4 regions of the Streptomyces sp. NPDC026672 genome follow, and region 4 is predicted to be linked to each of the others. Evidence: riboswitches for the same ligand, from Rfam matches in the RefSeq annotation. Region 4 holds a riboswitch; each other region holds the start of a gene.
What was found. Region 4 has a riboswitch for cobalamin ahead of AB0F77_RS16595 (prenyltransferase/squalene oxidase repeat-containing protein). Riboswitches for the same ligand answer to the same signal wherever they lie in the genome.
Positions count from the first base shown of each region.

Region 1: it holds a riboswitch for cobalamin, as region 4 does, so the genes downstream of both, AB0F77_RS00045 (ribonucleoside-diphosphate reductase subunit alpha) here and AB0F77_RS16595 (prenyltransferase/squalene oxidase repeat-containing protein) in region 4, are expected to answer to the same signal.
Region 2: it holds a riboswitch for cobalamin, as region 4 does, so the genes downstream of both, metE (5-methyltetrahydropteroyltriglutamate--homocysteine S-methyltransferase) here and AB0F77_RS16595 (prenyltransferase/squalene oxidase repeat-containing protein) in region 4, are expected to answer to the same signal.
Region 3: it holds a riboswitch for cobalamin, as region 4 does, so the genes downstream of both, AB0F77_RS32960 (HoxN/HupN/NixA family nickel/cobalt transporter) here and AB0F77_RS16595 (prenyltransferase/squalene oxidase repeat-containing protein) in region 4, are expected to answer to the same signal.

Region 1 covers NZ_JBEZXS010000001.1:4,447-11,998, reverse strand. Annotated here, with positions in the region: gene AB0F77_RS00050 (ribonucleotide-diphosphate reductase subunit beta) at 1-665, opposite strand, end outside; gene AB0F77_RS00045 (ribonucleoside-diphosphate reductase subunit alpha) at 656-3,028, opposite strand; cobalamin riboswitch at 3,150-3,284, opposite strand; gene AB0F77_RS00040 (GNAT family N-acetyltransferase) at 3,327-3,833, opposite strand; gene mctP (monocarboxylate uptake permease MctP) at 3,926-5,536, opposite strand; gene AB0F77_RS00030 (DUF3311 domain-containing protein) at 5,533-5,802, opposite strand; gene AB0F77_RS00025 (GntR family transcriptional regulator) at 6,034-6,798, opposite strand; gene AB0F77_RS00020 (extracellular solute-binding protein) at 7,210-7,552, shown strand, end outside.
Region 2 covers NZ_JBEZXS010000007.1:300,236-307,787, reverse strand. Annotated here, with positions in the region: gene AB0F77_RS11355 (aldehyde dehydrogenase family protein) at 1-656, shown strand, start outside; gene AB0F77_RS11350 (TetR family transcriptional regulator) at 875-1,438, shown strand; cobalamin riboswitch at 1,739-1,962, shown strand; gene metE (5-methyltetrahydropteroyltriglutamate--homocysteine S-methyltransferase) at 2,130-4,448, shown strand; gene AB0F77_RS11340 (flavin reductase family protein) at 4,879-5,394, shown strand; gene AB0F77_RS11335 (NAD(P)-dependent alcohol dehydrogenase) at 5,396-6,487, shown strand; gene AB0F77_RS11330 (VOC family protein) at 6,926-7,531, shown strand.
Region 3 covers NZ_JBEZXS010000038.1:608-8,159, reverse strand. Annotated here, with positions in the region: gene AB0F77_RS32980 (hypothetical protein) at 26-517, shown strand; gene AB0F77_RS32975 (DUF4142 domain-containing protein) at 647-1,345, shown strand; gene AB0F77_RS32970 (glycoside hydrolase family 13 protein) at 1,745-3,403, opposite strand; gene AB0F77_RS32965 (LAETG motif-containing sortase-dependent surface protein) at 3,698-4,684, shown strand; cobalamin riboswitch at 4,814-4,999, shown strand; gene AB0F77_RS32960 (HoxN/HupN/NixA family nickel/cobalt transporter) at 5,028-6,104, shown strand; gene AB0F77_RS32955 (nucleoside hydrolase) at 6,121-7,092, opposite strand; gene AB0F77_RS32950 (hypothetical protein) at 7,278-7,552, shown strand, end outside.
Region 4 covers NZ_JBEZXS010000012.1:114,334-121,885, reverse strand. Annotated here, with positions in the region: gene AB0F77_RS16630 (HNH/ENDO VII family nuclease) at 1-192, shown strand, start outside; gene AB0F77_RS16625 (SMI1/KNR4 family protein) at 147-665, shown strand; gene AB0F77_RS16620 (hypothetical protein) at 914-1,780, shown strand; gene AB0F77_RS16615 (hypothetical protein) at 1,852-2,295, shown strand; gene AB0F77_RS16610 (hypothetical protein) at 2,421-3,092, shown strand; gene AB0F77_RS16605 (hypothetical protein) at 3,172-3,780, shown strand; gene AB0F77_RS16600 (hypothetical protein) at 3,947-4,474, shown strand; cobalamin riboswitch at 4,743-4,874, shown strand; gene AB0F77_RS16595 (prenyltransferase/squalene oxidase repeat-containing protein) at 5,003-6,460, shown strand; gene AB0F77_RS16590 (SCO2322 family protein) at 6,559-7,194, shown strand; gene AB0F77_RS16585 (energy-coupling factor transporter transmembrane component T) at 7,187-7,552, shown strand, end outside.

The sequences.
Region 1 (7,552 bases), on a different contig from region 4:
GCGAAGGACATGTGCATGGTCTCGTCGCGGAACACCCAGTTGGTGCCGGTGGCCAGACCGTGCAGCAGGCCCCGGCTGCGGAACCAGTAGACGTAGGCGAAGGCGCCGTAGAAGAACAGGCCCTCGATGCACGCGGCGAAGCAGATCAGGTTGAGCAGGAAGCGGCGCCGGTCGGCCCGGGACTCCAGCCGGTCCAGCTTCTCCACCGAGTCCATCCACCGGAAGCAGAACCCGGCCTTCTCCCGGATGGACGGGATGTTCTCCACGGCGGCGAACGCGGCGGCGCGGTCCTCCGGGTCGGGGAGGTAGGTGTCCAGGAGCGTCAGGTAGAACTGGACGTGGACGGCCTCCTCGAACAGCTGACGGCTCAGGTAGAGCCGCGCCTCGGGGGAGTTGATGTGCTTGTAGAGGGTGAGCACCAGGTTGTTCGCCACGATCGAGTCGCCCGTCGCGAAGAACGCGACCAGCCGGCCGATCAGATGCTGTTCGGCGGGCGTGAGCCTGGCCAGGTCGGCGACGTCCGAGTGGAGGTCGACCTCCTCGACGGTCCAGGTGTTCTTGATGGCGTCCCGGTAGCGCTCGTAGAAGTCCGGGTAGCGCATGGGGCGCAGCGTCAGCTCGAAGCCGGGGTCGAGCAGACGGGTGTCGCGGGTGGTCACTGGCATGCCTCGCAGGACTCGGGGTTTTCGAGGGAGCAGGCGACCGCGTCGGGGTCGGCGATCTGCTGCACGGGGATCGGGGCCTGGGCGCGCGCGGCGCGGGCGATGCGGGTCGCCGGGCGCGAGCGCAGGTAGTACGTCGTCTTCAGACCGGACTTCCAGGCGTACGCGTACATCGAGGAGAGCTTGCCGATGGTCGGCGTCTCCATGAAGAGGTTCAGCGACTGCGACTGGTCCAGGTACGGGGTGCGGGCCGCCGCCATGTCGATCAGGCCGCGCTGCGGGATCTCCCACGCCGTGCGGTACAGGGCGCGCACGTCCGCCGGGATCCAGGTGAAGTCCCGCACCGAGCCGTTGGACTCGCGCAGCGCCTCGCGGGTGCGGGCGTCCCAGACGCCCAGCTCCTTGAGGTCCCGCACCAGGTACGAGTTGACCTGGAGGAACTCGCCGGACAGCGTCTCGCGCTTGAACAGGTTGGAGACCTGGGGCTCGATGCACTCGTACACGCCCGCGATGGACGCGATGGTGGCGGTCGGGGCGATCGCGAGCAGCAGGGAGTTGCGCAGGCCCGTCACGGCGATCCGCTCGCGCAGGGCCGCCCAGCGCTCGGGCCAGGCGGGTTCGACGCCGTAGTGGTCGGGGTGCAGGACGCCCCGGGCCGTGCGGGTCTTCTCCCAGGCCGGGAGCGCGCCGCTCCGCTCGGCGAGGTCGGCGGACGCCTCGTACGCGGCGAGCATGATCCGCTCGGCGATCCGCGTGGACAGATCCCTGGCACCGGGCGAGTCGAAGGGCAGCCGCAGCTTGAAGAAGACGTCCTGGAGGCCCATCGCCCCGAGGCCGACCGGCCGCCACTTGGCGTTGGAGCGGCCCGCCTGCTCGGTCGGGTAGAAGTTGATGTCCACGACCCGGTCGAGGAAGGTGACGGCGGTGCGGACCGTGTCGTCCAGGCGCTCCCAGTCGATGTCCCCGTCCACGACGAACGCGCCCAGGTTCACCGAGCCGAGGTTGCAGACCGCCGTCTCCCCGTCGTCCGTGACCTCCAGGATCTCCGTGCAGAGGTTGGAGGAGTGGACGACGTGGCCCGGCGTCGCCGTCTGGTTGGCGGTGCGGTTGGCGGCGTCCTTGAAGGTCATCCAGCCGTTGCCGGTCTGGGCGAGGGTGCGCATCATGCGGCCGTACAGCTCGCGGGCCGGCAGGGTCTTCTTCGCGAGCCCGCGGGCCTCGGCGGACCGGTACGCGGTGTCGAACTCCTCGCCCCACAGATCGACCAGTTCGGGCACGTCCGACGGGGAGAACAGCGACCACTGCCCGTCGGTGTCGACCCGGCGCATGAACTCGTCCGGGATCCAGTGCGCGAGGTTGAGGTTGTGCGTGCGGCGGGCGTCCTCGCCGGTGTTGTCGCGCAGCTCCAGGAACTCCTCGATGTCGGAGTGCCAGGTCTCCAGGTAGACGGCGGCGGCCCCCTTGCGCCGACCGCCCTGGTTCACGGCGGCCACCGAGGCGTCCAGGGTCTTCAGGAACGGGACGATGCCGTTGGAGTGCCCGTTGGTGCCGCGGATCAGGGAACCGCGCGAGCGGACGCGGGAGTAGGCGATGCCGATGCCGCCCGCGTGCTTCGAGAGGCGGGCCACCTGGTGGTAGCGGTCGTAGAGGGAGTCCAGCTCGTCCTTCGGGGAGTCGAGGAGGTAGCAGGACGACATCTGGGGGTGCCGGGTGCCGGAGTTGAACAGGGTGGGGGAGGAGGGCAGGTAGTCGAGGCGGCTCATCAGGCCGTAGAGCGCGGCCACCTCGTCGACGGCCCGGCCGGTGTCGTCCTCGGCGAGGCCGGCGGCGACGCGCAGCATGAAGTGCTGGGGCGTCTCGACGACCTTGCGGGTGTGGGGGTGGCGCAGCAGGTAGCGGCTGTACAGGGTGCGCAGGCCGAAGTAGCCGAAGCGGTCGTCGCCGTCCCGGTCGATCAGCGCGTCCAGGCGCTCGGCGTGCAGCCGGACGAACGCGGCGGTGCGGTCGGCGATCAGCCCCTCGCGGTGGCCCGCGGCGACCGACCCGGTGAACGAGGTGACACCCTGCGAGGCGGCCTCGGCGCGGATGCCGATGGCCAGCAGGCGGGCGGCGAGCCGGGAGTAGGCGGGGTCCTCGGAGATGAGGCCGGCGGCCGCCTCCGTGGCCAGCTCCCGCAGCTCCGCCCCGTCCGCGTGGGCCGACCGGCCGCGCAGCGCGGCGGCGGCGACCCGGCCGGGGTCGGCGTCGGGGAGGTCGGCGGTCAGCTCGGTCAGGGTCCGCAGCAGGGCGCTGCCGGGGCCGTCGGCCTCCGGGGCCGGGGCGGTCACTCCGGTGGCTGAGACCGGGTCTGCTGGCGCGATGGTCACGTGGGGCTCTCCCTCGCTCGGCACGGGGCCTCACGGGGGCAGGGGGACGCACACGAGCGCACACGGCGTCGCATCCGCCGGCCCATTCCACGAGGCCCGGACGTCAGGGCACCCGGACCGGACGGCCGGGCGCGCTGTCGGCAGGTCCTCGGACTGAACAGGCGTGCGGAAACACGCAAGTACACCGTTGCGGGACAGTTCCGGATTCGCACCGGATTCCCCTGCGGCGACAGCGAGCAAGAGCATACATCTTGTGCTGCCCCGCGCAGCCACCCCTAGATGTTGTGTCGTCCCGGTCTCAGAGCGTCAACTCATAGGTGAGCAGAGTGAGGTCGTCGAGCTCCGGCAGGGGGTTCCAGTCGCGCTCGGGCGTACGCACGAAACCCAGGCGCGCGTAGACACGGTGGGCGGCGCGCATGGACCGCTGAGTGGACAGCACGACCCGCCCGCACCCTCCGACGCCCCGCGCCCGTTCGACACACGCGCGTACGAGCGCCTCCCCGACGCCCCGGCCGCGGGCGGCGTGGTCGACCGCGAGCATCCGTATCTCGGCCTCGCCGGGACGGGCGATGTCGGCCATGGGGCCGCCGGCCGCCACGAAGGTGACTCCGCCCAGCACGTGTCCGTCGGCCACGGCCACCAGGACGTCCGCGGACGCCGCGCGCCCGGCCACGTTCCGCAGCTCGTCGAGGTACGCGTCGCTCTCGCCGAAGTCGAGGAGGCCGTCGTGGAGATAGGCGCGGGCGGTGATCTCGCCCAGGGGTGCGTAGTCGCCGGGGACGGCGGTGCGGATCGAGAAGTCCATGGCACCGAGTGTGCGGGCGGACAGGACGACGGGCCGCCGATTTTGTCGCTCTCGGCGGCCCGTCGTGGGGTGCTCGTGCCCTCTACCGGGTGTCAGTGGGAGGTGCCCGCAGTGGCCGGCGGGAGTTCCACCGCGACGCCCGCGTCGCCCGCGTCGGCCGTGTAGTCCTCCGGCTTCGTCTCGTCGATGCCCTCGGGGGCCTTGGCCGCGCGCAGGACGAAGGTCAGGACCACCGAGACGACGACGTTCAGGACGAACGCGGTGAGACCGATGTAGCCGATCTCGCCGATGCCGGGGATCTCCTTCGAGGAGCCGCCGAAGTGCTTCTGCGTCGGCGAGGCCACCCCGTACGCGGCGACCGTGCCGTACACCATGCCGACCGCCCAGCCCGCGAGCAGCGCCCAGCGGTGGAACCACCGGGTGAACAGGCCGCCGACCAGGGCCGGGAACGTCTGCAGGATCCAGATGCCGCCCAGCAGCTGGAAGTTGATCGCGACCGTCTTGTCCATGGTCAGGACGAAGACCAGCGCGCCCACCTTCACCAGCAGGGAGACCAGCTTGGAGACCCTGGTCTCCTGCGCGGGCGTGGCGTCCGGCTTGATGAAGTCCTTGTAGATGTTGCGGGTGAACAGGTTCGCCGCCGCGATCGACATGATCGCCGCCGGCACCAGCGCACCGATGCCGATGGCCGCGAACGCCACACCCGCGAACCAGTCCGGGAACATGTTCTCGAACAGCTGCGGGATGGCCAGCTGCCCGTTCTGCACCTTGACGCCCGCCGCGATCGCCATGAAGCCCAGCAGGCCGAGGAGGCCCAGCATCAGGGAGTACAGCGGCAGGATCGTGGTGTTGCGGCGGATCACCTCACGGCTGCGCGAGGACAGCGTGGCGGTGATCGAGTGCGGGTACATGAACAGCGCGAGCGCCGAGCCGAGCGCCAGCGTGGCGTACGTCCACTGGCCGCCCGGGGGCGTGACGACCGCGCCCGCCCCCGCCGCGGTGAACTTGTCGTTCGCCCTGGCGAAGATGTCGTCGAAGCCGCCGAGCTTGATCGGGATGTAGATGATCGCGACGGCGATGACGATGTAGATCAGCGTGTCCTTGACGAACGCGATCAGCGCGGGCGCCCGCAGACCCGAGGAGTAGGTGTACGCGGCCAGCACGCCGAACGCGATCAGCAGCGGCAGGTCCTTGACGAACCAGTTGGTGTTCTCGCCGCCGCCCACGCCCATCACGTCGAGCACCGCCTGGATGCCCACGAGCTGGAGCGCGATGTACGGCATGGTCGCGAGGATGCCGGTGAGGGCCACCGCCAGCGACAGCCCCTTCGAGCCGAACCGGCCGCGCACGAAGTCCGACGGCGTCACGTACCCGTGCCGGTGCGACACCGACCACAGCCGGGGCAGGAACGTGAAGATCAGGGGATAGATCAGGATGGTGTACGGGACCGCGAAGAAGCCGGAGGCGCCCGCCGCGTAGATCGCCGCGGGGACGGCCACGAAGGTGTACGCCGTGTAGAGGTCGCCGCCGAGCAGGAACCAGGTGACCCAGGTGCCGAACGACCGTCCGCCCAGGCCCCATTCGTCGAGGCTGTGCTCGTTGTCGGCCCTGCGCCAGCGCGCGGCCAGGAAGCCCATGACCGTGACGGCCACGAAGAAGAAGATGAAGACGCCGAGCGCGACGCCGTTCACGCCGTCCTTCACTCGGACGCACCGCCCTTCGACGCCGTGCGGCCACGGCCGCGCTGGTCACGCTGCCAGAGCTGGTAGGCGATCATCGTGAGCGCGGTGGAGATCAGCACCCAGAGCATCTGGTACCAGTAGAAGAACGGGATCCCGATGAACGTGGGGTCCGTCTTGGCGTAGGAGCCCACCCAGAGCATCGCCACGAAGGGCGCTACGAGACACAGGGCGATCACTACGCGGACCGGTGTCACGACCGGTGGTTTCACTTCAGGCGCATCTGACATGCCTAGGCTCCGTCCCCTCGCTGATCACCTGGTGTAATGCGCAGGCAATGTAGGTGACGGTGTCAACGAAACGGAAGACCCCTTCGGAATATCTCTCCCGAACGGAGACATCCCCTTCCCGGACCGTGACCTCGTACGAGCCATTTCCGGACCGTGACCTCGTGCGAGTGCGGCCGGCGGCGCTCCGGTCCGGGCCCGGGGCGTTCGGGCCCGGCCCCGGGCCGCCCTGGCTCAGTCCTGGGGCCGCTTGAGGCGCGCGACGAATTTGTAGCGGTCGCCGCGGTACACCGAGCGCACCCATTCGACCGGGTTGCCCCCGCGGTCCAGGGAGTGCCGGGAGAGCATCAGCATCGGCAGACCCACGTCGGTGCCCAGCAGGCCGGCCTCGCGCGGTGTGGCCAGCGAGGTCTCGATGGTCTCCTCGGCCTCGGCGAGATGGATGTCGTACACCTCGGCGAGGGCGGTGTAGAGGGACGTGTACTTCACGAGGCTGCGGCGCAGCGCGGGGAAGCGCTTGGCCGACAGGTGCGTGGTCTCGATGGCCATGGGCTCGGCGTTCGCCATGCGCAGCCGCTCGATGCGCAGCACCCGGCCGCCGGCGGTGATGTCGAGGAGCGCGGCGAGCCGTTCGTCCGCGGTGATGTACCCGATGTCCAGGAGTTGCGAGGTGGGCTCCAGGCCCTGGGCGCGCATGTCCTCGGTGTAGGAGGTGAGCTGGAGCGCCTGGGAGACCTTGGGCTTGGCGACGAAGGTGCCCTTGCCCTGGATGCGTTCGAGGCGGCCCTCGACGACGAGTTCCTGGAGGGCCTGGCGGACGGTGGTGCGCGAGGTGTCGAACTCGGCGGCGAGCGTGCGCTCCGGCGGGACCGGGGTGCCGGGCGCCTGGGTCTCCGTCATGTCGAGCAGGTGCTTCTTCAGACGGTAGTACTTGGGCACGCGCGCGGTACGGACGGTCGCCCCACCCTCGTTCTCCGCACTGCTGACGTCGGTGCTCATGCTCCGCCTTCCCGGCTCCGGGTGCCGACAGCGGCCGACCTCGCGTCGGCCAGGGCTCACATCGTGGCACGGCTTGGTGTGGCGGACGCCACCCGCACGCTCCTTGATCTCCTCTGTATACCGTCGCGACCCGGGTTGGTCTAGTCCATAGGTCCACCCGCTGGGCGGTGATACGTGCCCAACTGGTGCGTCCGATCTGTCACTTGGTGAATGAAAGGTCCCTGCATATCTCGGTCCCATCACGGAGGAGAGGAGCCCGGTTGAACACCCTTGACAGTCCTATTGGTCTGGGCCAAGCTCCCCCTACTGGTCTACACCATTGGTCCAGGTCCCGGCCCCATGGGCGGTACGACGCGTTCACGGTCGCCGCGGGGAGGCAGGGGGGATTGTGGCATCCCTGAGGAGGGTGGCGTGAAGCGCAAGCTGACAGCCGCGATCGGTATCGCGGGCATGATGGTCTCCATCGCGGCGTGCGGAAGCGGTGACGACGACGGCGGCAGCAAGGCGGGGGCGGACGGCTACAAGGGACAGACGCTCACGGTCTGGGTGATGGACGGCTCCTCGCCGGACCAGTGGCAGAAGGACGTGCAGGCGGCCTTCGAGAAGAAGACCCAGGCCAAGGTCAAGTTCGAGATCCAGCAGTGGAACGGCATCCAGCAGAAGCTGACCACCGCCCTGTCGGAGGAGAACCCGCCGGACGTCTTCGAGATCGGCAACACGCAGACCCCCGCCTACGCCAAGACCGGCGGCCTGG
Region 2 (7,552 bases), on a different contig from region 4:
AGGCCGTCGACGGCGCCGCCTACAGCGCCTACGCGAACCAGGGACAGATCTGCACCAGCGGGAACCGGCTCATCGTCGAGGCGCCGATCTACGACGCCTTCATCGAGAGGTTCGTGGAGCGCGTCAAGGACCTGCCCTACGGCGACCCTTCGGACCCGAAGACATTCGTCGGACCGGTGATCAACCGCCGTCAACTGGAGGGCATCCGGGCCAAGATCTCGCGGGCCCGGGAGAGCGGGGCCACGGTCCTCCTCGGAGGTGACCCGGTCGGTCCGGCCGGCCTGGTGCTGCCCCCGACCGTCGTCCTCGGCGACTCCGCCACGCCCACGGCCCGGGAGGAGGTCTTCGGTCCGGTCATCACCATCCTGCGGGCCGAGGACGAGTCCGACGCGCTGCGCCTGGCCAACGACACGGAATACGGCTTGTCCAGCGCCGTCTTCACCCGGGACCTCGACCGCGGCGTCCGCTTCGCCCAGCGCGTCGAAGCCGGTATGTCGCACGTCAACGACGCCTCCGCGTACGACGAGCCGCACATGCCCTTCGGCGGGGAGAAGAACTCCGGTGTCGGCCGGTCCGGTGGCGAGTGGATCGTGGACGAGTACACCACCCCGCACTGGATCAGCATTCAGCACACCCCAGCTCCACGGCTACCGTAGCGGCGCCGAACGGCCTGGACGGTTTCGTCTGGACCGGCTGCCCACCCCGGACAGGGGTGCTTGTGGTGGTGAAGCAGGCCCTCGGCCTCGCAGAGCAGTGGCGAAACGTCACGAAACGAATCGCCCGGGGAACCGCGCACCTCCGCCGCGCCCGATCGCGCAGGTCATGCCCGCCGGCGCAGGCTGACACCGGAGCCGGGAATTGCGAGAATGCACCGGTGACCGCCAACCAGACAAAGCGCCGCCGTGACGCCGAGGGAAGCCGGGAGCGGCTCCTGAAGGCCGCGGCCGAACTCTTCGCGGACCGGGGATACGACCAGACGACCGCCCGGGAGATCGGTGAGCGCGCCGAGGTCGACCCCACGATGATCGCGCGCTACTTCGGCGGCAAGGCGCAGTTGTACATCGCCGTCCTCCACGCCGAGCGCGGTGTCGATCCGGCGTCCGACTTCCTCGACCCCGCGCACCTCACCTATCTCGCGGAGAAGGCGACACACCAAGGACCCGGGCCCATCTATCAGGTCGCCGTGGGCCCCTTCGGCGACGCGGCCGCCGATCGCGCGGCCCGCGAGGAACTGCACCACCGGATCGTCGATCCGGTGCGCCGACGGCTCGACGCCCAGGGCGTACAGCACGCCCAACTGCGTGCGGAGCTACTGACGGCCGCGCTGATCGGGGTGTTCCTCGCCCGCGGCACCGACACCCTGCCCGCGCTGAAGGCGGCGCCCCTGCACGAACTCCTGCCCCTGCTCAACACCCTTGTGGGCGCGCAGGACCAGTGACTCCGGCCCGCCGACCTCGCGGGCACGTCACCGTGGACCCCTGCGGTGCACCACCGTTCCTTCGTGTGCCGGAGTGCAGGTGTCGGTATCGATCCCCCCGGAGGCGAGGCGACGGTCGGGGACCTCCTCGCCCGCCGCTGTCGAGACCGGGGCCTGCGGCGTCCGAGCGCTGTCCGTGTCCTGGACGCTCACGATGTCGGTGCCCTGTCGCCCCCGTACATTCCGCGTCGTCCACCCCTTGTTGCCCACCTCACCATCCGGATGCTGGACGTGACACACCGCGTCCGTGAACGGGCCCGTAGGGTGACTGGTGCAGCTGGTTCGCCCCGTCCGCCAGGCGGGATGCGTCGTAAGAGGGAACCCGGTGGAAATCCGGGACTGCCCCGCAGCGGTGAGCGGGAACGACCGCCGTCATACGCACTGGGCCCGACGTACCGGGTCCGGGAAGCGACGGCCAGTAGGAGTCCTCCGTCAGGAGGACGCGCCCGCAAGTCCGAAGACCTGCCCGTTGCCCGCGTACGACCGACTCGTGCGCGGACATCCCGGTGACTTCGTGGGCGGGTCGGCGTACATACCCGGCGGACGACCGCGCTGTGACGCGCGAGGTCGGTTTCCGCCCGGTCCGTCACCCCTTCGCGCTCGCGTCCCGTCACCCGGGATCTCAGGGATTCATCTCGCGAAGGAGATCTCCGTGACCACGAGGACCGCACCCGCGGCAGCACGGGCCACCGTGTACGGCTACCCCCGGCAGGGCCCGGACAGGGAACTGAAGAAGGCCGTCGAGGGCTACTGGAAGGGCCTCGTCACCGCCGAAGCCCTCAAGACCGTGGCCGCCGAACTGCGCAGGACCAACTGGCAGGAGCTGGCCGCGGCCGGCATCCACGAAGTGCCCACCGGTGACTTCTCGTACTACGACCACGTCCTGGACACCACCGTCATGGTCGGCGCGATCCCCGCACGCCACCGTCCCGCCGTCGCAGCGAACGCCCTGGACGGCTACTTCGCCATGGCCCGCGGCACCCGGGACGTGGCCCCGCTGGAGATGACGAAGTGGTTCGACACGAACTACCACTATCTCGTACCCGAGTTGGGCCCTGACACCGTGTTCACGGCCGACCCCACCAAGCAGGTCGCGGAACTGAAGGAAGCCCTCGCCCTCGGGCTCAGCGCCCGTCCGGTGCTTGTCGGGCCGGTCACCTACCTCCTGCTCGCCAAGCCCGCCCCGGGCTCACCGGCGGACTTCGACCCGCTCACCCTCCTCGACCGGCTACTGCCGGTGTACGCCGAAGTCCTCGCCGATCTACGCGCGGCCGGCGCCGAGTGGGTGCAACTCGACGAACCCTCCCTCGTCCAGGACCGCTCCCCGGCCGAACTGAACGCCGCCGCGCACGCCTACCATGACCTCGGCGCTCTCACGGACCGGCCCAAGCTCCTGGTCGCCTCGTACTTCGGCCGGCTCGGCGACGCGCTGCCGCTGCTGGCCAAGGCTCCCGTCGACGGGCTCGCGCTGGACTTCACCGAGTCCGCCGCCGCCAACCTCGACGCGCTCGCGGCCGTCGGCGGTCTGCCCGGCAAGCGGCTCGTCGCCGGCGTCGTCAACGGCCGCAACATCTGGGCCAACGACCTGACCAAGTCCCTGGCCACCCTCGGCACTCTGCTCGGACTGGCCGACCGGGTCGACGTCGCCGCCTCCTGCTCCCTGCTCCACGTGCCGCTGGACTCCGCCCGGGAGCGGGACATCGAGCCGCAGATCCTGCGGTGGCTCGCCTTCGCGAAGCAGAAGACCGCCGAGATCGTCACGCTCACCAAGGGCCTCGCCCAGGGCACCGACGCGATCATCGGCGAACTCGCCGCCAACCGCGCCGACCTGGCCTCCCGCACGACCTCGCCGATCACACGAGACCCGGCCGTCCGGGCCCGCGCCTCCGCCGTCACCGAGACCGACACCCGCCGCTCCCAGCCCTACTCCGAACGCACGGCGGCCCAGCGGGCCCACCTCGGCCTGCCCGTGCTGCCGACCACCACCATCGGCTCCTTCCCCCAGATCGGCGCGCTGCGCACCGCCCGCGCCGATCTGCGAGCGGGCCGGATCGACACGGACGGCTACGAGGAGCGCGTCAGGGCCGAGATCAGGGAGGTGATCTCCTTCCAGGAGAAGGCCGGTCTGGACGTCCTCGTGCACGGCGAGGCCGAACGCAATGACATGGTCCAGTACTTCGCCGAGCAGCTCACCGGCTACCTCGCCACCCAGCACGGCTGGGTGCAGTCCTACGGCACCCGCCACGTCCGCCCGCCGATCCTGGCCGGCGACATCTCCCGCCCCCAGCCGATGACGGTGCGCTGGACGACGTACGCCCAGTCACTCACCGAGAAGCCGGTCAAGGGCATGCTCACCGGACCGGTCACCATGCTCGCCTGGTCCTTCGTCCGCGACGACCAGCCCCTCGGCGACACCGCCCGCCAAGTCGCCCTCGCCCTGCGCGACGAGGTGAACGACCTGGAAGCGGCCGGGACTTCGGTCATCCAGGTCGACGAGCCCGCCCTGCGCGAGACCCTGCCGCTGCGTGCGGCCGACCGCGCCGCGTATCTCGCCTGGGCGACGGAGGCGTTCCGGCTCACCACCGGCGGGGTCCGGCCGGACACCCAGATCCACACCCACATGTGCTACGCCGAGTTCGGTGACATCGTCCAGGCCATCGACGACCTCGACGCCGACGTCATCAGCCTGGAAGCCGCCCGCTCCCACATGCAGGTCGCCCGCGAACTCGCCGCCCACGGCTACCCGCGCGAAGCCGGACCCGGTGTGTACGACATCCACTCACCCCGTGTCCCGAGCGTCGCGGAGGCCGCTGCACTGCTCCGCACCGCGCTGAAGGCGATTCCCGCCGAACGCCTGTGGGTGAACCCCGACTGCGGGCTGAAGACCCGCGACTGGCCCGAGACCCGCCGGTCCCTGGACAACCTGGTCACCGCCGCCCGCACGGTCCGCGAGGAACTCTCCTCGTCCTGACCGCAGGCCCCACCGGCCGGGGGAGGCCGCGCCTGCCGCCCCTCCCCCGGCATCGGCATCGGCATCGGCATCGGCATCGGCATCGGCATCGGCATCGGCGAACGTATCAGCCACGGCCCTGCCTTGCCCGGCACGGCGTGACGCCCACCGTGCGCTGGGCGGTGCGGGAGCGGCCTGGGGTCGGGCTTCAGGCCGTGTCGGTGTGCCGGAGGGTTTCCACGCACAGGTGCGGGGTGACGAAGGGCTGGAGGCTCACCGCGGTGAGCGGGGCCCGAAGCGTCTCGACCGTGCCCTGCGGGGACGTTTCCGCACAGTGGAAAGTGAAGGAAATGTACCTCCATTCCACAGCACGGAAGATCTGCGTCGACAACTGTGCGCCTTGGGCCCGAAGCTGAGGATCGTCGAGCAAGCGATTCAGAGGTGTTGAGCCATGACGACACAGGCACCGTCCCCGGTCGCCCATCACACGGACCTCCGCCAGGCGTTCTCACTGTTCCCTTCTGGAGTGACCGCCGTGTGTGCGCTTGTCGACGGTGAGCCCGTCGGTCTCGCCGCGAGCTCTTTCACGTCCGTCTCGCTGGAACCTCCGTTGGTGAGTGTCGCGTTCGGCAGCAGGTCGCGCACGTGGGCCCGGCTGCGCCGGGCGACACACATCGGCATCAGTGTGCTGGCGGAGCAGCATGCGGAGTTCTGCCGCGTCCTGGCCGGCCCTGAGCAGGGGCGGTTCACTGACGTGGACTGGACGGCCGCCCCTGGGGGAGCCGTGCACATAGCTGACAGCGCGCTCATGCTGACCTGCACGATCGCAGACGTCACCACGGCAGGGGACCACGACGTCGCCTTCTTCACCGTGCACGACGTCCTCGGACAGGCGCCCGTGGAACCGCTGCTGTTCCACCGGAGCGAGTTCCGCCGCGTCGTCGGCCGACCTACTGCCAGGATCTGACATGACTCAGACGCTCGCCGCAGTACTGCGCTCGGGTGACCAGCCGTACCGGATCGAGGAAGTCTCCCTCGCGGATCCGCGCCCCGAGGAAGTGCTGGTGCGTATCGTAGCCACAGGGATGTGTCATACGGATCTGCTCGGCAGGGCGCAGGAACCTGGTTTCCTGCCGGCGGTGCTCGGTCATGAGGGCGCGGGCGTCGTCGAACGGGTGGGATCGGCCGTGACAACCGTGCGACCCGGCGACCATGTGGTGCTCACCTTTGACTCCTGCGGCATCTGCGAGTCTTGTCGGCGTGCTGCACCCGCGTACTGCGCAGAGTTCAGGCAGAGGAATCTGTCCGGGCAGCGTGTGGACGGCAGTGGTGTCGCGCGGGACAAGAGCGGCGCGCGCCTCACGAGCCGGTGGTTCGCTCAATCGTCCTTCAGCCAGTATGCGATCGCCACCGAACGCAACGCCGTTGTGATCGACCGCGACGTACCGCTCGACTTGGTGGGGCCACTGGGCTGCGGGGTGCAGACCGGTGCGGGAATCGTCCTGAACGAGTTCGGCCTCGAAGCCGGCCAGACCATCCTGGTGTTCGGAGCGGGAGCGGTCGGGCTTTCCGCGGTCCTGGCCGCCAAGCTGGCTGGGGCGAGGCACATCGCGGTGATCGATCGTTCACCGCAGCGACGACGGCTCGCGCTGGAGCTCGGTGCCACCGTCGCCGAAGCGGACCTGCCTGCCGATACGGCGAGCCGCCTCCTGGGCGGAGCGGGAACCTTTGACTTCAGCGTGGATACGACCGGGGTGGCGGCACTGATGGAAGCCGCCGTCGGCCTCACTGGCCCGGGCGGAACCATCGCGCTGGTCGCGGGCGGCGCTGACCGTTTGGCTCTGCGACCGGTGCAACTCAGTGGCCGCAGACTGACCTATGTGATCGAGGGATCCTCTCAGCCGCACAGTTTCATACCCAGCATGATCGACTGGTGGCGGCAGGGCAGATTCCCCTTCGACCGCATGATTCGGCACTACCGCCTGGAGGACATCAACGAGGCGGAAGCTGATGCCCTGTCAGGGGAAGCAGCCAAACCAGTTTTGGTGATGCAGGGCTGAGGCCCGCCAACGACAGTGACGTCTGGCTGTCGAAAGACCACGTCGTCTCTTTCGCGCCTACCCCTCGCTGAGAGACGGCCTCCGGCCCAGGTGCCGATGACGAGCTGGATACCGGCTTGCCATCGGCACCTGGCGCATGCAGGCCGTTATAAGGGACGAGACCAAGGGAACGCCTGCGAGGCGCCGGCGCCGACGCCGACTACAGTCCGGTCCCGCCTGGGGGCCATACATCGTCGACGGCACCCTGGTGCCGACCCATTAGCTTACTATTTGTAAGCTACTTACGGCTTGGTGGATTACTGCCTGAACCGCAGCTAACCTCGACGTCGGGTGCCTGCATCAGCCGTGACTGCAGCACTATTTGTCTCGGCTCGACATGACGAGCCCCACAAACTTTTGTCAGCGCCACTGCCCTCCCCCCACTGAAAGGGAATCATCATGGTCTCACCGACAAAACTGGCACACGTGGTGCTGTGGACCTCACGAGTCCGCGAAATGCGAGACTGGTATGTGAAGGTGCTCGATGGACGCATCACTTTCGAGAGTCCCGCCGGCGCCTTCATCACGTACGACGACGAACATCACCGGATCGCAGTCGGAGATCCTGCGGCAGCAGCGGAATTGACGGCACGGTCCGTGGGCGACTCTCAGGGCATCATGGGTACGGGAACCCTGAACTCTGAAGACAGTCCTGCGGTGCAGGGCGCCTCCAACCTGTTTCAAGGACTGGCTCACATCGCGTTCACCTATGGCAGTTTGTTGAACCTCCTCAGCCATTATGAAGAGCTTGCCAAGGCATCGATCAAACCAACCGCAGCTGTCAATCACGGCCCGACCACGTCACTCTATTATGCCGATCCGGACGGAAACCAGATCGAGTTGCAGGTAGACAACTTCGACACTCTGGAAGAAGCCACGCTCTACATGCAGTCAGATTCCTTTGCCAACAATCCTGTTGGTGTACCATTCGATCCGGCGGAGCTGCTGGCTCGACTCCGGGCTGGGGCTCTCCCCTCGGACCTCACCCGTCCTGCCGGGGCTTAACGGCTTTCCGGACCGGCAATG
Region 3 (7,552 bases), on a different contig from region 4:
GCCGCGCGTCCACGGAGGTGAGGGAATGACGACGACCAGGACGGCAACGGCGACGGGACTCGTGCTCACGGCGGCCGTGTCCCTGGCGGCGCTGACGGCGTGCTCGGACACGAACGGTGAGCCTCCGTCGTCCGCCGCGAGCAAGGCGTCGTCGGCGGCGGCCTCGCTGGCGTCGGAGGCGTCGGGCGCGTTCGCGTCGGCGACGGCGGAGGCCGGGCGGCGGCTCGCCGAGGTGAAGGACGGCGTCGACGCGCGGGACGAGGTACGGCTGTCCGCGCCGTCCGCCGCCCCGGACGGCCGCACCACGGTCGGGGTGACCGCCCGCAACACGGCCGGCTCCGCCAAGTCCTTCGCGGTGCAGGTCACTTACAAGGACCAGCATGGCAAGCCGGTCGACGCGGTGGTGGTCACCCTCAAGGACGTCCCCGCGGGCGCCACTTCGACGGCGACGGCCCGCAGCACCCACACCCTCCCGGCCCGTACGACGACCACGGTGACGACAGCGCTGCGTTACTGACCGCGTCGCTCCGTTTTTTTACCAACGCCAAAGACGAGGGGCGGGGGGCCGGTTCGTACGAGTCGGCAACTGGCGTTGGTCGCAGGAGGCGTGGTGCGGGTTTCTCGGAATGCCATGAGTGCGCTCTTTGTGGGCGGGGCGCTCGTGTTGACGCTCTCGGCGCTCGTCTACCCGAGCATGCTGGGTGTGAGCACGGTGTCGAGTTCGCCGAGTCGGGTCATCGCCCAGACGCAGTGGGGGCCGTTGACCGAGGGGGACCGGGACTTCGTGGTGAAGGTGCGGGCCGCCGGGCTGTGGGAGTACCCCGTCGGGCAACTGGCCCTGAAGAAGGGCACCAGCAAGGCCGTGATCACCGCCGGCCAGCACCTGATCTCCGGTCACGCCGGTCTCGACGCGAGCTGCCGCAAGATCGCGCCCGAGCTGAACATCACCATCCCGAACCAGCCCAGCCCCCAGCAGCAGGGCTTCGTGAACACGCTGACCGCGGACAGCGGCAAGAAGTTCGACACCGACTTCGCCAACATCCTGCGCGTGACGCACGGCCAGATCTTCAACACGGTCGCGAAGATCCGCTCGACCACCAAGAACACGCTGGTGCGGGCGCTCGCCGACCAGGCCAACGTCACCGTGCTCGACCACATCACGGTCATGGAGAAGACGGGGCTGGTCGACTTCGACCAGGTGCTGTTCCAGGAGACCACTCCGCCGAAGCTCCCCGCCTCGGACATGACCCCGCCCCCGCCGCCCCCGGGCCAGCCCCAGGTGGTCCTCACCCCACCCGCCCCCGGCTCCTCGGCCGCCCCCAGCCCCACCCCCACGATCGGCTGACCACCCCACGAACCGACTACGGGCCGCCCCGCCCACCCCGGGACCCCGGTCACACCCCGTGGCCGAGCGAGCGACCCCGGACCGACCACGGACCGCTCCAGGCCGCCCCCGGGCCCGGTCGCACCCCGTGGCCGCCCCCATGGCCGCCCGAACGCCCCGCACACCCGGCTGCACGCGCCGCCGATCACACCCCCACAGCCGACCGAACGCCCCGCGCAGTCGGCTACGCACGCCGCCCCAGCCCCGCTCTTCAGCCGACCGAGCGACCCACCCCCCGGACCACACGCGTCCCGGTCACACCCCACGGCCGCCCGAACGCCCCGCACACCCGGCTGCACGCGCCGCCCCAAGCCCCCCAGCCCCCCCCCGCCCCCGTCGGCCCGACAGGCCCCCGGGCCCCTACACCCCTCCCCCCAGCCACACCGTCGTGTCCGGTGGCAGTGTCCCCCGCTCGTCCAGGTCTCCGCTGGTCAGCAGGACCTCGCCCGGGGGGAGCGGTACCGGGTCGGGTGACAGGTTGGTCGTGCAGCGCCAGGCGTCCGAGCGGGTGAACGTCAGGACGCCGGGTGGTCCGCCGGGCGTCCAGGTCAGTGCCTCCCCGGCCGGCACCAGCTTGCGCCGCAGCCGCAGTGCCGCCCGGTAGAGCTCCAGGGTCGACCCGGCCACCCCCGCCTGCGCCTCGACCGCGTACGCCGCGAACGACGCCGGCTGCGGCAGCCACCCCGGCCCGGACCCGAAGCCGTACGACGGCCCGCTCCGCGTCCACGGCAGCGGCACCCGGCAGCCGTCGCGCCCCTTGCGCCGGTGGTCGGTCTGCTCCCAGACCGGGTCCTGGAGCACGCTCACGGGCAGGTCCGCGACCTCGGGCAGCCCCAGTTCCTCGCCCTGGTAGACGTACGCCGCCCCCGGCAGCGCGAGCATCAGCAGCGTCGCCGCCCGAGCCCGCCGCAGCCCGGCCGCCGCGTCCACGGCCGGAGCCCCGCCCCCGGACAGCAGCCAGGCGTTCTCGTCGGTGCCGGGCGGCAGCGCGAGCCGCGACGCGTGCCGCACGACGTCGTGGTTGGACAGCACCCAGGTCGCCGAGGCGCCCGCCGCCCGCGCCGTCGCCAGCGACTCGGTGATCACGCCCCGCAGCTCGTCCGCGTCCCAACCCGACTGGAGGTACTCGAAGTTGAACGCCTGCCCCAGTTCGTCCGGGCGGGCGTACAGCGCGCGTCTCGCCGCCGGCACCCACGCCTCCGCGACCGCCGTGCGCGGCGGGGTGTACGCGTCGAGGATCTTCCGCCAGTCCCGGTAGATCTCGTGGACCTCGTCGCGGTCCCAGTACGGGTGGCTGCCGGGCGGCACCCGCAGCAGCGACTCCTCTCCCGTCGCCCCGATGTCCCCCACGTCCCGCAGCGGTTCGGTGAGGTCCTTGGCGAGGGCGTGGGCGACGTCGACGCGGAAGCCGTCCACGCCCCGGTCGCACCAGAAGCGCAGCGTGGTGCGGAAGTCGGCGCGGACCTCCTCGTCGTCCCAGTTGAGGTCGGGCTGTTCGGGCGCGAACAGGTGCAGGTACCAGTCGCCGTCGGGCAGCCGCTGCCAGGCGCTGCCGCCGAACACCGACTCCCAGTCGGTGGGCGGGAGTTCACCCCCGGGTCCGCGCCCGGACCGGAAGACGTAGCGGTCGCGGGCCGGGGAGCCGGGCGGCGCGCACAGCGCCTCCTCGAACCAGGGGTGCAGATGCGAGGTGTGGTTGGGGACGATGTCGACGACGACCTTCAGCCCGAGCCGGTGCGCCTCGGCGACCAGCGCGTCGAAGTCGTCCAGGGTGCCGAGCCGCGGGTCGACGCCGCGGTAGTCGGCCACGTCGTAGCCGCCGTCGGCCAGTTCCGACGGGTAGAACGGGCTCAGCCACAGCGCGTCGACGCCCAGCGCGGCGAGGTGCCCCAGCCGCTCGGTGACGCCCTTGAGGTCGCCGAGTCCGTCACCGTCGGCGTCGGCGAAACTGCGCGGATACACCTGGTAGATGACGGCCTGCCGCCACCAGTCGGGGTTCCTGGAGGAGAGGTCGGTCACGCGGGCTCCCTTCGGGGGTGGACAGGGTGAACTCTGTCCACATTGCCGGGATCACGAACCTTCCTCCCGACCGGAGCGGATCATTCCCTGTGTGATGAAGTTGTGACGAACCAGGAAGTGCCCTTGTGTCACGGCAGGTTGACAGCCTTCGCCGGAGCGAACCACCATGAGGGCACGCCGGGGCGCGTGTGACCAATGCGCCCGGTGTCTCTTCTGCTTCGTTACGCCTTCATGGCTTCCGGGACCACGGACCCTCGCGCGTCCGTCCTCCCGGGTTCTGAGATGGGGATTCAGATGTCCATAGCGAGACGTGCCTCCGCGAGCCGCCTGCTGGGGACGGGCGCCGCGACGCTCGCCCTGTGCGCCGCCACCGTCGCCGCCGCGTCCGGCGCCTGGGCCCACGGCGGGTCCCACGGGGGGTCCCACGGAGCGGCCGGCGGCCACGGCTGGAAGTCCGGCGGCTCCTACAAGCCCGGCACCGGCGCCGGGACCGAGACCGGGACCGACCGCTGCGAGTTCTCCCTCGACGGCACCCGCTTCTTCGATTCCGTCCGGGTCGACGACCAGGCCCTCAAGCCCACCGCGGACGGCAAGGTGCACGTCAGCGTGCGCGCCGCCGGTGACGCCGCCTCCTGCACCGCCTCCCTCGCCTCGTACCGCGCCCACGGCGCCACCTTCGCCACCTCCGGCGAGCAGGTCTTCGTCGACTTCGACACGGCGACCGTGAAGCCGGGCGCGACCGACACCCTCGACATCGCCGTGCCGGACGCGGGCTGCTTCGCGCAGATCGACCTGTACCGCGGTGCCGTGAAGTTCGACGGCCGACTGGACACCAAGGACGGCTTCGAGCACGGTCAGCTGCCCAAGGGCCCGGACCGCCCGGTCATCAAGGACAAGCTGATCGCGGCCTGGAACGGCGGCACGAAGGAGTGCACGAGCACCGAGTCGCAGCCGCCGGCCAGCCCGAGCACGCCCGCCACGCCGACCGAGTCCGCCCCGGAGTCCGGCACGCCGTCGACCCCGGCCGAGGAGACGACCCCGCCGGCCGGCGAGTCGACCCCGCCCGCCTCCGGCACGCCGACGGCCGACACCCCGGCGCCGAGCGCGTCCGGCTCGTCGACCGCCCCGGCGCCCGCGCCGAACGGCGGTGGCGGCGACCTGGCGGAGACCGGTGCCAACAGCAACACGGGCCTGATCGCCGGGGGCGCCGCGGTGCTCCTCGTCGGCGGCGGCGCCCTGGTGTTCCTCACCAAGCGCAAGCGCGCGTCCCAGCAGGGCTGATCCCGCGCGGGCGGGCGGCCGGACCCCACGAGGGGGCACCGGCCGCCCGCCCCGTTCGTTCCGCTCCGCACCCTCTGTGATCTTCCCTACCCGTCCCCCGTCGGGCTGGGCGGGAACGGCCCGTGCCGCCTACGGTGGACGGGCCGTGGTGCTCGGGAAGTCGATGGAAGGTCGACGCGGCCCTCGCCACTGTGATCGGGGAGTTCCCGTCCCGTCCGGCAGCAGCCGGGCCACTGGTCCAACGACCGGGAAGGCAGGGACGGCGAAGGCACCACCCCGTAAGCCAGGAGACCGGCCACGGCAGCTCACGAAGTGATCCACGAGGTGCTGGAGCGTGAACCCGATGACCGACGCTGCCGTTTTCCGCTGGCGACGCGAGGACACCGTGCGGGCCGCGGGGCTGCTGGCGGTGATAGCCGCCCTGCACGTCGCCGCCTTCGGGGTCCTCTTCCTCCTGGTCGCCCCCGGGCACTACGAGATCGGCTCCCGGGCGTTCGGGGTCGGCCTCGGCGTCACCGCCTACACGCTGGGCATGCGGCACGCGTTCGACGCCGACCACATCGCCGCGATCGACAACACCACCCGCAAGCTGATGGCCGACGGCAAGCGGCCGGTGTCGGTGGGGTTCTGGTTCGCGCTGGGGCACTCCAGCGTGGTGGTCGTGATGGCCGCGCTGGTGGCGGGCGGCGCGCGGCTCGCGGGCACGCTGATGAACGACGGCTCGCGCACCCACCGGACGCTGGGTCTGGTCGGCACGACCGTCTCCGGGTCGTTCCTCTATCTGATCGCCGCGCTCAACCTGGTGGCCCTGGCGGGCATCCTGCGGGTCTTCCGGGCGATGCGGGCCGGCACCTACGACGAGCGGGCCCTCGAACGGCACCTGGACTCGCGGGGGTTCATGAACCGGGTGCTCGGCCGGCTGACCCGGTCGATCAGCCGGCCCGGTCAGATGTACCCGCTGGGCTTCCTGTTCGGGCTCGGCTTCGACACGGCGACCGAGGTCACGCTGATGGTGATGGCCGGGTCGGGCGCGGCGGCCGGCCTGCCCTGGTACGCGGTGCTGTGCCTGCCGCTGCTGTTCGCCGCCGGGATGAGCCTGTTCGACACGCTGGACGGCACGTTCATGAACTTCGCCTACCAGTGGGCGTTCTCCCACCCGGTGCGCAAGGTGTTCTACAACCTCACGATCACCGGGCTGTCCATCGCGGTGGCGTTCTTCATCGGCACGATCGAGCTGGTCGGCGTGGTGCACGACAAGCTCGGTCTGCGCGACGGGATCACCGACCGGATCGCCGGCCTCGACCTCGACAACGTCGGGTACGTCGTCGTCGCCCTGTTCGTCCTCGTGTGGGCGGCGGCGCTGACGTACTGGAAGGTGGCGAAGGTGGAGCAGCGCTGGGCGGTACCGGCGGGGGAGTAGCGCCCGCCGCCGGTTTCTAGGGAGCCACCGTGTCCAGGTAGAGCCGGACGTAGCGGTCCACGTCGACGTCCAGGGCGACGTCCACGAGGGGCTGTGCGCGGACGCCGTCGTGGATCTCGGACTCGCCGGGGCGCGGGCGGCGGTCCACGACGGTCTGGCCGCGGGTCGGGCCGGGGGCCAGGGACACCTCGACGGGCAGCGGCAGGGTGGTGAGGCCCGCCGGGTCGGCGACCGCGCACACGGCGCCCGCGTCGCCGAGGCCGCCCGCCGGGTCGGCGCCGTCGTCGTAGGGGGAGGCGGGGCGGTGGGCCAGCAGGTCGCCGGCGAGGCGGGCGCCGGGCTCCTCGCTCGCCCGCAGCCGCCGCACCCGGGCGCCCGGCACGACGACCCGGGTGAACACGTCGAGGCCGTACATCGTGATCGGCACGCCCGCGGTGAGCAGGACCGCGGCGGCCTCGGGGTCGTGCCAGACGTTGAACTCGGCGACGGGGGTGGCGTTGCCGCCGGCCACCGCGCCGCCCATGAACACGATCCGCTCGATGTTGCGGGTGACCTCGGGGTGGGTGCGCAGCAGCAGGGCGATGTTGGTGAGCGGGGCGGTCGGGACGAGGGTGACCGGGCGCGGGGAGGCGAGGATCTCGCGGCGCAGCAGGCTCACCGCGTCCAGGTCGACCGGGGTGCGGGTGGGCGCGGGCAGGCCGAGGTCGCCCATGCCGTCCGCGCCGTGCACGTGCCGGGCCGACCGGACGGGCTCGATCAGCGGCCGTTCGGCGCCCCGGGCGACGGGCACGTCCCCGGCGCCGGCCGTCTCCAGCACGGTCAGGGTGTTGCGGACCACGCCGTCCACGTCGGTGTTCCCGGCGACACAGGTGACCGCGCGCAGGTCGATCCCCGGGTGCCGTACGGCGAACAGCAGGGCGAGGGCGTCGTCGACACCGGTGTCGCAGTCGATGATCACGGGAATCCGCGCACTCCTGCCGTCGCTCACTCCGGTGCTCCTTCCACTCCACGGACACGGAACGGGACCGCCCGGCCCCGGAACCCCGACCCTATGCGCCGGTGGGGCGGTTCCCGCTCACCCGTACGGCCCGTCGCGATGGTCGGCGGGGTGCGGTCGTGGTGGCGTGGGAGCTGTCCGGTCGTCGTGCTGTGGTGCCGTGCGGGAGGTTCGTCATGTTCTCGTCCTCGGGTCGCCTCCTGACGGGTGTCGTCGCCCTCGGCGCGCTCCTGGTCGCCGGGTTCTCCGGGTGGCTGGACCGGGAGCCTGCGCCGGGGGCCCGGAAGGCGGCCAGGTCCCCCGCCTCCTCGCCGAGTTCCCCCGGTGCCGAGCCCGGTCTCACCGCCGACCAGGCGCGCTCCGCGCTGATCGGGGACGCCGACCTCGGGGGGTCGTGGACGCCGACCGAGGGCGCCGCGACCTGGCGGGACGGGCTCCTCAAGTCGGCCGC
Region 4 (7,552 bases):
CCCTTGAACCTCCATCACATGCTTCAGACGCAGGACGGACCGGTCGCCGAGGTCTCGGATGCGATGCACTTCGACAACTACTCCCAGTTGCACTGGAAGGCCGGCACCAAGATTCCCAGTGGGATCGACCGGCCGGAGTTCGAGAAGTGGAAATCAGCGTACTGGAAGAACAGGGCAAAGGACTTCTCATGACAAACGGTCTACAGACAGCGGTTCAGGTGATCGGTCTCGTGCGGGAAAACGAGGGTCTGGCGCATCATGGCAACGGCTGTTCACCCGAGATGATCGCCAGGGCGGAGTCCGAGCTGGCTCTTGTCTTTCCACCCTCCTATCGGCATCTGATCGAGGAGTTCGGTACGTGGGACGTCCCTCCCACCGAGTTCCTCGGCGTGTACCAGACACCGGCCGGAGGAGAGGAGTTGCTGGGCACCCCTGCCTACACCAAAGCCGATCGCGAAGCACTCGGGCTTCCCCACCACTTCATGGTCGTCATGCACGACGACGTCTGGGGCGTCGTCGTGCTCGACACTTCTCAGCCTGACAAGGACGGCGAGTACCCGATCTTCGCCTGGAACCCGGGAGTCCTCGACGGCGGACTCATGGAGAAAATCGCGGACAGCTTCGGAGAATTCGCACTCAAGGCGTGCCAACAGAACCTAAACTAACTCTCTTCGCGCATCATCGGCCCGGCAGTCGCACGCTGGCCACATTGTTGGCCAGTTCGACCCTCGCGTCACGTCGGCCCCCACGACCCGGTTATGGCCGTGGGGACCGACGTTTTCGTATGACGGGATACCGAAGTCGCTGCCCGGGGCCTGCCTGGTCTTCCGTCAGTCCGCGGAGGCTGTGCGGGCCCGGTCGGAGGAAGTTGGCCTCGGCACCCCTATCCGTGGAGTGGAGATGCGATCCGGGCATGATGCAGTTCACTGCGAACAGCCTCCTCATCGGAATTGGAAAACGACGACGCAAACCGAATCACGTTCTCGTGTTCGGAATGATGGCCGAACTGCCCTCAGTGCTGAAACCCAGCCTCGAATACATTGACCGGCTGGCGGGACCCCTGAAGAAGCAGGGTCGTCTGCACCGCCCATTCGGAAGGACGATCGTGACCGCGGAATTCGGGCTCTCCTGGATTTCCATGCAGTGCGACTGCATGGAACAGACCCTGACGGTGCCGGAGTTGGACTGCCTCGTGGAGACCGGCAGCAAGGAAGCCCTCCTCCTCGTCGCCGAACGCTCGGTGACCGCCATCCCCGCCCCGGGCCACACCCTGCTCGGCCAGGACGTACGACGTCTGCTGGACTCCCCTCTCGACGACTCCGTGCTGCGCACAGTATGGGTCGGCGGGGCCGGATTCGCCTTCGATCCCAAGGCGGACAAAGAGAGCCTGAGAGACTGGCTGGCCGGGGTCGAAACGTCGTGGCTGAACGCCGAGCGGCGGACAGACCCAGGGTTCACCCCACCCCCGCCCGCACCGTCGACGGACCCCGCTCTGCGCGAGGCGGTCCTGGAGGCAATCGACCGCGTGGCACCCGGGCTGACTGCGGCAGCGGACAAAGGCATCTCGGCCGTCCCTCTCGTTGGCATGGTGCCGGCGTTGACCGACGTGGTCGAGAGGGCCAACGCCGACCTCGGCTTCCGGCTCTTCCTGCGGGTACTGAAGGCATACTGCCTACCCATCAGCCCGCCGGACCACCATGCGCTCCTGACGCTCGGCGAACGCTTCGGCTACCGGGACCTCGTCGACGAAGGCGAACTGAATCTCACCCCGTCGGCGTGAACGATGGCCGACCTACCACCGGCACTGAGGCCCACGTTCATTACGGAATCCGGTGGAGAGGTGAAGGATGCATGACCGAGAACGGCTCCAATCTGCCGCTGAAGGCCCCGCCGGATATCATCGCCCAGCGGACCGCAGTGGCTGAAGAGGCTTGCCGCGCACTGGCCCGAGCCGGGATTCCTGTTCACCGGGGTGACCTCGGAGACGGGTCCGAGGGCAGGCCCGGGGCGGAGGTTCACGTGGATCCTCTCGCCGTCGGCGGTGTGCTGGTGGAATGGAACACGGAGGCCGAACTGACAACCGCCGCCGTGAACCTTCTGGCGGACGGAGTCGCCCCTTCAAACCTGCCTTATCTAATTCGTCATTACGAAACGGTCCAGACCTGCATGCGGGACGCCCTCCTGGGAATCCTCACCTCGGCGGGTTTCCATGCCGAGAAGGCAGACGGGCACACCTACGGCACTGCGGTCTTCGTAAAAGACTTCCATGAACCTTCGCCCTCTACTGAATGTTGAGCGATGGCTGTACAGAGTGTTCGGGGCCGGAAAACCGCTGGCTGGCGTGCCCGTGCCGGTGAGAGCATCACCGCGGCAGGCACCAGCTTCGTCACCGTTCCCACCGCCTGCCCGGAAAGGTGATCGTGACCGCTGAGTTCGGGCTCTCCTGGATGTCCAGGCAGTGCGACTGGATGGAACAGACCCTGACCGTGCCGGAGTTGGACTGCCTCGTGGATGTCGGTCGCAAGGAGGCCCTCTTCCTCGTCGCCGAGCGTTCGGTGACGGACATACCCGCCCCGGGCCACACCCTGCTTGGCCAGGACGTACGACGTCTGCTGGACTCCCCTCTCAATGACTCCGTGCTGCGCACCGTTTGGGTCGGCGGGGCCAGAACGCACTTCGATCCCAAGTGGGAAAAAGAGAGCATGAGGGACTGGCTGGCCGGGGTCGAAACAGCGTGGCTCAACGCCGAACAGCGGGCGGACCCCGGGTTCACTCCACCCCCACCCGCACCGACCACCGACCCCGGTCTAAGCGAGGCGGTCGTAGAGGCGATCAATCGCGTGGCACCCCAACTGACAGCCACAACGGAGAATGACATCTTCCCCCTGCCCGGCATGGTGCCTGCCCTGACAGGTGTCGTCGAGAAGGCCGACGCCGACCTCGGCTTCCGGCTCTTCCTGCGGGTGCTGAAGGCATCCTTCCTGCCCATCAGCCCGCCTGATCACCATGCACTCCTGGCACTCGGCGAACGCTTCGGCTACCGGGACCTCGTCGACGAGGGCGAACTGAGTCTCGCCCCATCCTCGTCATAGACACGTCACCGCGAAGCCGAAAATCCCTTCTTCTTCAAGGGAGGAAAAGCCAGAGATGACGGCACGATTCAGTGAGTTCATGTTTGGCCTCCCGTGGCTGATGAGCTTCTTCCACCAGGACGCGCACCACACAGGGTCGACGCCTGCCGCCATCGTGACGTACCACTTCGTAGAAGAACTCGACCCCGAGGAGGTGCTCCTCGTACGCCGTGACGCACAGCAACTCGCGGACGGGCTCGATGCCGACGAGAACGCGGCCGTCTGGAAATCGTGCGCGGACAGCGGTCCGACCTTCTACCAGGTCGCCGGGGCCGAGGACGCCTCGGCCTGGATGCGGCAGGTGGTCGACCTCTGCGACGCCTGGCTGTCACGCCGGACTCCACCGCGCCACTTACCGCCGGCGGACCAGTACGACGGACCCGAACTCGCCGGCCAAGTCACGGCACTCCTACGGGAAGTACGTCACCACCTGGCCCCGAAAATGGCGGACACCCTGGAAAAGACGGTCGGCTCCTGCACGCCCGACCTCGCTTTCCGACTCCTGGTGCATGCCCTGCCGAACGCCCGTCAGGTATCGCACCGCGCCGCGATCACAGCTGAGCAGTACACCTCGTTCGTAGAGCTGGCAGCAGCCTTCGACTATGGCGAGTACGCCCTCAGCGACCTGGACGCCGTCTTCGACGGCTAGCGCAGCCCGAAACAAGTTACGGCCGGTGTGGAGGTGGCCACGGTCTCCTCCACACCGGCCGGATCATTTGTCATCGGAGACGAATGCCTTGAAGGCGCGCATCCTCGGGGCACGTCAAGTGTGTCCGATGAAGTACACCGTCCGACCGAAGAACTGGAGAACAATCGTGACCGCTGAATTCGGGCTTTCCTGGATGTCCAGTCAGTGCCATGACTTGGATCTGACCCTGACGGTGCCGGAACTCGACTGTCTTGTGGACGTCGGTCGCAAGGAAGCCCTCTTCCTCGTTGCCGAGCGCTCGGTGGCCGACATTCCCGCGCCGGGGCACACCCTGCTCGGCCGGGACGTGCGGTGTCTGCTGGATTTCGGGTTCGGTCCGCCCCCGCCCGTGCCGCCTGCCGACTCCGCTCTGCGTGAGGCGGTGCTGGAGGCCATCGACCGCTTCGCACCCCGGCTGACCGCCGCGGCGGACAAAGGCGCCTGGGACACCGTCCCTCTCCCAGGGCTGGTGCCCGCCCTGGTCGGCGTGGTCGAGGAGGCCGACGCCGACCTCGGCTTCCGGCTCTTCCTGCGGGTGCTGAAAGCGTCCTGCCTGCGCATCGGGTCGCGTGATCACCAAGTGCTCCTGGCGGTCGGTGAACGGTTCGGTCACCAGGGGCTCGTCGGCGACGGTGAACTGAATCTTGTTCCGTGACCGGGCCCGGCACACGAAGGACCTACGAGGCGGGTTCCCTTCGCCGGTATTGTCCGGATCAGGTGGTAGGGGTCGCCGTTCGGCCCGACCACTGCCGTTCGGCCTCTCAGCCCGACCGTCGACGTCGGCCCCAGCGGATGCCGCGAGCTAACCACGGCGTCGCGCCCGAGTCGGCTACTCCGGTCGAACTCCCTCACTCGTCCCGTAGGCCACTTCCAGGATAAAACGCACATAGCGATAAAGAACCCCCCAAATTCATGATCTTTTTTCGGCTTGTAGAGTGAGTCGGTCGTCATCACACCCGTACGGGGGGAAGCCGGTGCAATTCCGGCGCTGACCCGCAGCCGTGAGCCGCCGAGAGGCGGTGAGCCGGATCGCCCCGACCGGAACGTTGACCGGCTCACCACGCGCCCGGCACCCGCCGCGCGCCGCACCGTCGAGGTCTACGGAGCCGAGCCGCCGGGATGTCCCGTCGTCCCGTGCTGCCCGCCTCCCGCACCCGCACCCGCAGGGAGAGGCAGCCCACCCATGAACGTCCACCGCAGCTCAGCGGCCCTGACCGCGGTCGGCGTCACGGCCGCAATCTCGGTCGCAACCGCGGTCGGGGCCACCGTCGGGGTCCTCGCTTCGGCCGCCCCCGCCCTCGCCGCCGCCCCGGCCCTCGCCGCCGGCCCGGCCACCGCCCCGGCCTCCCCTTCTCCGTCCCCCACCCCCGCCCTCCCCTCCGGGCTCTTCGGTCGCGCCGACCCGCAGTACGACGGTGTCTGGCGGCAGTCCCTCGCCCTGCTCGCGCAGCGTTCCGTCGGTGAGCGGCCCGCCGCCGCGGCCGTGGACTGGCTGGCCGGACAGCAGTGTGCGAACGGCGCCTTCCCCGCCTTCCGGCCCGACCCGGCCGCCAAGCCCTGCGACGCCAGGACCATGGTCGACAGCAACAGCACGGCCGCCGCCGTCCAGGCGCTCACGGCCGTCGGCGGGCGGGACGCCGTCTCGGGCCGGGCCGTGGCCTGGCTCAAGTCCGTGCAGAACGCCGACGGCGGCTGGGGCTACGCGCCCGGCGGACCCAGCGACGCCAACTCGACGTCCGTCGTCGTCGGCGCGCTCGCCTCCTCCGGGGACGAACCGGAGGACGTCGTCAAGAACGGCAAGTCCCCCTACGACGCCCTGCTCAAGCTCGCCCTGCCCTGTGCGAAGCAGGGCGCGTTCGCCTACCAGCCCGACAAGAAGGGCGCCCTCACGGCCAACGCGGACGCGACCGCCGCCGCCGTCGTGGCCGCCCTCGGCAAGGGCATGGACATCACAGGCAAGGTCGCGATCAACCACGCGGGCAAGGGGGGCGCCACCACCGGCGCCACCACCGGGGCCAGCACCGGGTCCGGCACCAGATCCAGCACCCAGTGCTCCGACTCCGGCGCCCCCACCCCCGACCGCGCCGCCGCCAACGGTGCCGCCTACCTCACCCGGGCCCTGGCCGACAACGGCCACCTCACCTCCGCCCTCGCCGGCGCCCCCGCCCAGCCCGACTACGGCAACACCGCCGACGCGGTCGTCGCGCTCGCCGCGCAGGGCGGTGCCGGGCGGGCCGGGAAGCCGCTGGCCTGGTTGGAGAAGAACGCCGGGGCCTGGGCCGAGCAGAGCGGGCCCGCCGCCTGGGCCCAGTTGATCTTCGCGGCCAACGCCGCCGGGGGCGATCCGCGCGACTTCGGCGGTACGGACCTCGTCCGCGCCCTGAACGCGACCGGACCGGCGCCTGCCGCTGCCGCCGCGGAGGGTACGGCCGGGAAGGACGGGGAGAAGGCCGACAACAAGGCCGCCGACACGAACTCCGGCAAGGACTCCAGCAAGGACTCCGGCAAGAGCTCCGGCAAGGACTCGGGCCACGACTCCGACGGCTCGGGCACCAACGTGTGGTGGACCGTCGGCACCTTCCTCGTCGCCGGCATCGGCATCGGCTTCCTGATCAGCGGCCGCGGGAGGCGCAAGCCGTGACCCCCACGCGCCGCAGCCCCGCCCGCCACAGCCCCACTCATCACACCTCCGCCCGCCACAGCCCCACTCACCACACCCCCGCCCACCACACCACCCTCCTGCTGCTCACCCTGTTCGTCCTCGTGGCCGCCGTCGGTCAGGCTCATGCCGTCGGCTACCGCTACTGGTCCTTCTGGCAGCGCGACGGCGCACGCTGGACATACGCCACCGAGGGTCCGTCCACCGCACGGCCCGCCGACGGCGAGGTGCAGGGGTTCAGGTTCGCGGTGAGCGCGGACTCCGCCGACGCCCAACGCCCGCGCGGCGACGCGGACTTCGGGACGATCTGCGCGGGGACCCCGGCGCGGGGCGGGGCGAAGCGGGTGGCGCTGGTGCTCGACTTCGGTACGGCGGCGGACGCCCCGGCCGGGGAGACGCCGCCCGCGCCCCGTACCGCCTGCGCGCGGGTGGCGCCCGACGCGACGACCGCGGAGGCGCTGGCCTCGGTGGCCCCGCCCCTGCGCTACGACACCAACGCCCTCCTCTGCGCCATCACCGGTTATCCGGCCAAGGGCTGCGGCGACCAGATCGCCGACCACAAGGACCAGGGCCAGGGCAACGGCGACAACACCCCCGCCCCCGCCGCCCACAAGAACACCGGCGGCCCCTCCGTCGGCCTCCTCACCGGCGCAGCCGCCGTGCTCCTCCTGACCGCAGCCGCCCTCTGGCAGACCCGACGCCGCCGACATGCCTGACCACCCCGCACCACAACGCCCCCTCCCCCTACGCCCCCTCCACCTCCACCCCGGCGCCTGGTGGCTCTGGGCACTCGGCATGGGTACCGCCGCCATGCGGACCACCAACCCCCTCCTGCTGGGCCTGCTGATGGCGGCGACGGCGTACGTCGTCGCCACGCACCGCTCCCCCACCTCCCCCCGGTCCCGCTCCTACGCCGCGTTCGTGCGCCTCGCCCTCGCCGTGCTGGTCGTCCGGGTGGTCTTCGCGGTCGTCCTCGGTTCCGGCGTCCCCGGGACGCATGTGCTCGTCACGCTGCCCGAAGTCCCGCTCCCCCACTGGGCGCAGGGCATCCGGCTGGGCGGGCGGGTGACCGCC